DNA from 3 places in the Brevibacterium sp. LS14 genome. Region 2 is predicted to be linked to each of the others. Evidence: predicted binding sites of a transcription regulator. Region 2 holds the regulator's gene; each other region holds the start of a gene.
The links. The regulator LexA, encoded in region 2, represses DNA repair genes until DNA is damaged. The targets are predictions, from matches to a motif close to TCGAACANNTGTTCGA.
Positions count from the first base shown of each region.

Region 1: the regulator LexA is predicted to act here: its motif matches at 1,344-1,359, upstream of EZE58_RS03005 (Rv2578c family radical SAM protein).
Region 3: the regulator LexA is predicted to act here: its motif matches at 967-982, upstream of EZE58_RS07470 (HNH endonuclease signature motif containing protein).

Region 1 is NZ_SJXG01000031.1:34,279-36,523, forward strand. Features, by position in the region: gene EZE58_RS03000 (DsbA family oxidoreductase) at 1-135, opposite strand, end outside; gene EZE58_RS03005 (Rv2578c family radical SAM protein) at 283-1,335, opposite strand; gene EZE58_RS03010 (NCS1 family nucleobase:cation symporter-1) at 1,680-2,245, shown strand, end outside.
Region 2 is NZ_SJXG01000007.1:186,973-189,217, forward strand. Features, by position in the region: gene EZE58_RS00880 (ATP-dependent DNA helicase) at 1-17, shown strand, start outside; gene EZE58_RS00885 (hypothetical protein) at 49-291, shown strand; gene lexA (transcriptional repressor LexA) at 677-1,432, opposite strand; gene EZE58_RS00895 (LysM peptidoglycan-binding domain-containing protein) at 1,675-1,998, shown strand; gene EZE58_RS00900 (histidinol-phosphate transaminase) at 2,008-2,245, shown strand, end outside.
Region 3 is NZ_SJXG01000044.1:170,759-173,003, forward strand. Features, by position in the region: gene EZE58_RS07460 (GNAT family N-acetyltransferase) at 1-185, shown strand, start outside; gene EZE58_RS07465 (hypothetical protein) at 211-723, shown strand; gene EZE58_RS07470 (HNH endonuclease signature motif containing protein) at 1,079-2,245, shown strand, end outside.

The DNA.
Region 1 (2,245 bases), on a different contig from region 2:
GGGGTCGAGCTGGAAGCTGCGCCACCGGACCTCGACCTCGTCCCTGTGGGCGAATCCCTCCAATGCGGTCTCGAAGCGTCGCTTGCCGATGTAGCACCACGGACACGCGATGTCCGACCAGATCTCAATTTTCATGACACTTTCAACTACCGGTCAGCGCGCGTTATTCCCCGGGCGAACAGCTGTGAGCGCGGTCGCCGCCGATCGGTCGGCGGCGCTCAGGTGTCGGGTGTGGTCAGCGGCCGGTTGGGGTCAGGGGCCGGTGGGATGGAAGTCCGGGGCTCAGAAGAGGGCGGCCTGAAGCTGCGGGAGGCCTTCCGCGCCGATGGCGATCGAGGACGTCCCGGTTGCGGACCGGTCACCCCTGGTGCCGAGCGCCCCGCGCTCGCCGTAGTCCTCGTCCCTCGACCCGCGCAGGCCGTAGCGGTCGATGAGCGGATCGATCCGTGCGCGCAGCCACGTCCGGTACTCCTTCGAGGCATACGGCGAGTTCGCATACATCCGTCGGTAGCGGGGGAGGAGCTCGGGATGTTCGCGCCCGAGCCACTCGAAGAACCACTCCCTGGCGCCGGGCCGCAGGTGCAGGGCACCGTAGACGACCCGGTGTGCCCCGGCCTCGCTGATCGCCCGCAGGGCCGCATCGAGGTGCTCGCGCGAGTCGGTGAGCTTCGGCAGGACGGGCATGATGAAGACCGTCACCCGGAAGCCGAGGTCGGCTGCCGTACGCACGGTCGCGAGCCTCGCCGTCGTCGTCGGCGTACCCGGCTCGATGGCCTGCTGCAGGGTGTCGTCGTGGACGGCGATCGACATGCCGATCTCGACGGGGACATCTTCGGCGGCGCGGGCGAGCAGAGGGAGGTCTCGCCGGAGCAGGGTGCCCTTCGTGAGGATGGAGAGGGGCGTCGCATGGTCGGCCAGGGCCGTGATGATGCCGGGCATGAGACCGTAGCGACCCTCGGCCCGCTGGTAGGGGTCGGTGTTCGTGCCCAGGGCCACGAGCTCGCGCGACCACTTCGGCTTGGCCACCTCGGCTGCGAGGACCTCCGGTACGTTGACCTTGACGATGACCTCGCGGTCGAAGTCCTCACCCGCGTCGAGGTCGAGGTAGCGGTGGGTGCTCCGCGCGAAGCAGTAGACGCACGCGTGGGAGCACCCGCGGTAGGGGTTGATCGTCCACGAAAAGGGCATCCCGCTCGACTTCGGCACCCGGTTGAGCGCCGACTTCGCGAGGACCTCGTGGAAGGTCATCCCCGCGAACTCCGGAGTGCGCACGCTGCGGACGAGCCCCTTGACTCCGAAGAGCCCGGCCACCTTCTCCTGCTCGTTCCACCGCATGCCAGCATTCGAACACGTGTTCGAGTCCGTGTCAAGGGGGCTGTCCGCCGGGGTGCTCGCCCGTGGGGGTGCGGGCGCGCCCACCTTGCGCCCTTCGCTCACCATTCGGACAAATGGAATGCCAAAAATCCAGACTCGTCGCGAGCGCCGTGACGGCCATCCGCCCAGGTGCGGACCGTCGGGAGCCATGCTTGCGGTCTGATTTCTCGAAGACGAAAGCCTCTTTCTTCATTGCGGAAGAACTGTGACCCACGTTACGCTGAACCGGTCAGCAATCATCACCATGACCCTGTGGATCCTCGTTTGGTATTCCAGTGTTGTGCCGTCTCGGATGCGAGTACCCCATGGCGACGACAGTGACCTCCGACCAGCCGAATCCCGAGCGCCTCGGGCCGAGCCCCGAGCAACTGGCGGCCCACCGGATCAGCCCGCGGTTCTACAATGCCGACCTCGCTCCCTGTAAGAAGGAAAGCCGCAGCTGGACGGCCTACAGCGTCTTCTCCCTCTGGACGAACGACGTCCACTCGCTCGGCAACTACGGCTTCGCGCTCGGACTCTTCGCCCTCGGCCTCGGTGCGTGGCAGATCCTCGTCGCCCTTCTCGTCGGCGCCGCCCTCCTCTTCATCCTCCTCACCCTCTCGGGAATCATGGGACACAAGACCGGGGTGCCCTACCCGGTGATGAGCCGCATCGCCTTCGGCATCCACGGCGCCCAGCTCGCCGCCTCGGTGCGCGGAATCGTCGCGATCGCATGGTTCGGCATCCAGACCTACCTCGCCGCGAACGTCCTCAATGTCCTGCTGCTCACGTTCCTGCCGGGTCTGCAGTCATGGGCCGAGGTCGAATTCCTCGGACTCAGCGGCCTCGGCTGGTTCTCCTTCACCCTGCTCTGGATCGTCCAGGTCATCAT
Region 2 (2,245 bases):
ACGCCGCGAAGAAGTGACGGCGCGGGGCCGGGTGGTAAAGTTCGCGCCATGGCTCGCAAGCGGAAGAAGAAGCCCTATCGGAAATACTGGCTGCCGTGCTTCCTCTCGGGTGTCGTCCTTCTCGCCGGAGGGGGAATCGGCTTGCTCATGGGTGCCACATATCTCAACGTCTGGCCGATCGTGCTCTTCGTTCTGGGCGGTCTCGCCATGGTGTTCACCCTGGTCGCATTGTTCCATGACGGGGAGTGGACGGAGGGCTATTCGACTGCCGACTCCATGACGGGCATATAGGGGCGGTTCGTGTCAGCCCCGAGGCGGCCATTCATCCCCGCAGTGGCACAACCTCCCCTCGGCGGTAAAACCTCCCCTTAGCGGCAAAACCTCCGCACAGTTTCACACCCCGCACCCGTAGCGCTAAATCCGCTGCTTGCACGGGGATGATTTGTCGCTCGAGGTGCCGGTCGGCAGAGCGCGAGGCCTGCGGCGACACGCACGCCAGCCGTCACCCGCCTGCCGGAGCATGCCGACTCGCCCCAGACACCCTTGCCCCGACCGCCGAGGCGCCCCAGACACGCCGAATGCCCACGACCACCAACGGTCGTGGGCATTCGCGTTTCCGGTCAGCCGCCTCGGCGAGGGGCGAGCCCACCCGCAGAGGCCCGCGAGGAACCCAACCTCAGAGCCGGCGGATGACGGCGACGACGAGGCCCATGATCTGGGCGTACGTACCGTCGATGGGGTCGTAGTCCTTGTTCTGCGGCAGCAGCCACTGGCGCCCGGCCTTGCGCTTGAGGGTCTTCACCGTCGCTTCGCCGTCGAGGAGGGCGGCGACGATCTGCCCGTTGTCAGCGGTGTGCTGCTTGCGCACGACGACCCAGTCGTCGTGGCAGATCGCGGCTTCGATCATCGAATCGCCGACGACCTTGAGGAGGAACATCTCACCGGAGCCGACGACCTGCGTGGGCAGGGAGAAGACGTCGTCGACCTCCTGCTCGGCGAGGATCGGACCACCGGCGGCGATGCGGCCGACGACGGGGACCTGGACAGTGTTGTTCGCGAGCTCCTCGTACTTCGCGCGCTCGGCCTCCTCCTCCTCGAAGGGATTGACGACCTCGATCGCCCGCGGGCGCTTGGGGTCGCGGCGGACGTAGCCGAGCCGCTCGAGCTGGGAGAGCTGATGGGCCACACTCGAGAGCGAGGCGAGACCCGCCGCCTCGCCGATCTCGCGCATGCTCGGCGGATAGCCGTTGGTGACGACGGCGCGCTCGATCGTCTCGAGGACGAGCCGCTGTCGGGGGGAGAGACGGAAGTCCCCGGCCCCGGTCGGACCGTCAGGGATCTCGACCTCGTCCTCTTCGCTGCGGGCCGCGGCGATCTCGCTGGCAACATCCTCGTTGCGCGGCCTGCCTCTGCCTCGTTTGCTCTGCACCATTGCTCTTTCCCCTTCGTTCTAATCCCGCCGTTTCCCACCGGTTGAACCGCCTCGAGAGACCTCGTGTCAGTGCCGCCTGGGATGGTTGTTCGAGATCGATCAACAACGCTGGTTCTCCCTCATTGTCTCATAAATGTTCGAGATGGACTGGACATTTGTTCGAATGATGTGTTGAATAGAACAGACGTTCTACCCATTGCGGGTGGAATAGTACGAAGAAAGAGGTAAATGCGATGTCTGTGATGAATCAGGAACTGCATCTGACCAACCGCGGCCGCCGTGCCGTGCGTCTGCTCCGCACCGCCGTGTGCGCCCTCGCGATCGTCGGCGGCACGCTCTTCTTCTCGACCCAGACGTTCACCGCCGAGGCGGTCGGCGGTGACGAGGTCATCGGCGTCGCCGCGGACTCCGTCGTCGTCGGCGAGGGCGAGTCGCTGTGGACGGTGGCCTCGAACCTCGGCCTCGACCGCGACACCCGTGACGTCGTCGCCGACATCGTCGAGCTCAACCACCTGTCCTCGCCCGTCGTCCACCCCGGCCAGAGCCTCGACGTTCCCCAGCGCTAAAATCGCTGTGTGGGAAACATCGAGTCTCTGCCAGTCCGCTCCGACCTCGTCGGGCGTGAGCCCTACGGCGCCCCGCACCTCGACGTGCCGGTCCAGCTCAACGTCAACGAGAACGCCTATCCGATTCCGGACGTCGTCGTCGAGGCGATGCGCACGGCCGTCGACACTCATCTGGCCGGACTCAACCGCTACCCGGACCGTGAGTTCACGGCACTGCGCGAGCACCTCGTCGACTATCTGACTGGTG
Region 3 (2,245 bases), on a different contig from region 2:
AGCGGACAGTGGGAGTCAGCCCAGACAATCGCGGACGGGGGAAAGTCAGCCGAGCGACCGCGAACGGCAGCCCGGGCCGCTGCGAACGGCAACCCACACTGCCGATGGTTTGCCATCGCGCCGACCGCTGCGACCGGCGAGAGCACCCATGTGCACGTGCGGGGAACAGTGCGACAATGAGGTGAAACCGACCCGATTCAAGGAGCGATCATGAGCGAGAATCCCACCGACGACGCCGACTTCCTCACGCAGGACGACGAATTCGATGCGGAGGAGACGGAAGAGGACAACGCCGAGCCCACCGGCGTCGACCTCGACGGACTCGAAGAGACCGCGGACGCGGCCGAGGCCGACGCCGAGGATCCCGACTTCGAAGCCGACTCCGAAGAAGAGGACGAGCCCTACATCGAACCCGGCGCCGAAGGTCCCGAGGGCACCGGCATCGAAGGTGCCGACGATGCGCTCATCGACGATGCGGGTTGGGACGACGAACAGGACGCCCCCGCGCTCGACGGCGACCTCGACACCGACCCGATCACCGCCGCAGAGCAGGGCAATCGCGACGGCGACGAGATGGTCTCCTACGGCGACGACGACTCCGAGGTCGCCGAACTCAGCGGCGACGACCTCGACGTCGACGCCCTCGCTGACGACGGCGTCGAAGAGGTCGACGTCATCGACGGCATGCCCGAGACCATCGACAACGCCTACCAGGAGGACTGACCGCCTCCCCTGCGGCCGGTTCCACCGCCCTCTCCCCTCGCTCGCCGAGGTGGGAGGGCGTTCTCGTGCGCGCGTGCCGAGCGTACTCGTGCGCCCGTGCCGAGCGGTTCTGGCGTGGCCGAACGTCCGGCGTGCCCGATCGCAGCCCCCGATCGAGGCCCCGAACGCAGCCCTCGATCGCGGTCCCAAACGCAGCCCGATCTCACGAGAGTCAGCCTGCGATTTTCGATGAGCATAATGAGTTCAACCAAATTTTCGTTCGGATCAGTTTCGAAATATGTATTGACACGATTTGTGATGCGGTCTACACTAAGGGTAACGATCCACACTGACGTGGAAAGGCAGGTGAACGGCGATGAAGGATCCTTCGGACCCCCTAGGGGCCGGTTGCGGTGCCGCCGATGACGAGCCTCCCGATCCTCGCCGCCTCCGCATAGATCCTGACTCCCCTTATGCTGATGCGCTCTCCGTCTACAGCGCCTGCGATCGCGCGCAGCTGGCCGCGTGGGAGACGACCGCATCCCTCTTCCTCCACGATGTCATCGCTCACCTCGATCTCCTCAACCCCTCTCCGGAATCCCCGTACCGGCACGCATCGCTGACCGAGACCGCCCGCCGTCACGCCCGGGCACACGGCTCCGAGGCCGACTGGGTCTCCGAGGTCGATCCCGACCCGGCTCCTTCACCCGCTGCCGGGGATCCCGAAGCCGCCCCCACCTCGGCGTCTGATTTCACTGTCCCGGCACCCCTCCCTGGGTTTCCGAAGTTCCGGGAGACCCAGACCATCTACGGGTGGGTCCATTCCCTCTCCCATGCCGAGGACATCGCCGAGCTCTCGGCGATCCGCGGCTCGACGATCCCCGCGACCTACGCTCACGTCACTGCGGCGATGACCCTCGTTCACGGGCTGCCCAAGTTCTACGCTCGCTGCCTCGCCGGCGAGTTCACCATCGAGCATGCGATCGCCGCGACCCGCATGTGCCAGGACCTCCAGCTCCAGCGCCTCCCCGTCATCGACTGCTACCTCGAGGAGCGGCGAGCCGACATCACAGTCGAGACCTTCAGGAAGTCGCTGTCTCTCAAGGTCTCGATCGTCCAGCCCGAGGAAGAGCGCACCGAGGCGGCCCATGAGCGTCGTCGAGTCGGCATCACCACCTTCCCCGACGGCACCGCGTGCCTGACGCTCACCGGACCGTCAGCCGAACTTCAAGCGTGCTACCTGCGCATCGAGGCCTTCGCGAGAGCCATCCGCAACGGCAACACTGCGGCGTTCACCGACCAGATGCCCGCAGGAGCGATCATCGACGACGACCGCAGCATCGACGCCCTGATGTTCGACATCATCACCCGCACCATCCCGCAGGCTCGCATCCACATCCGCGCACACGACACCGACACCGGGCAGAACTCGAGCCGCGACATCCCTCTCGACCTGGAGAATGCCCGCACCGTCCATGACATCGCCGAGGCGATCGGCACTGCCGTCGGATCCGTCGGAATCGACCCCAGCAGCCTCGGCGGC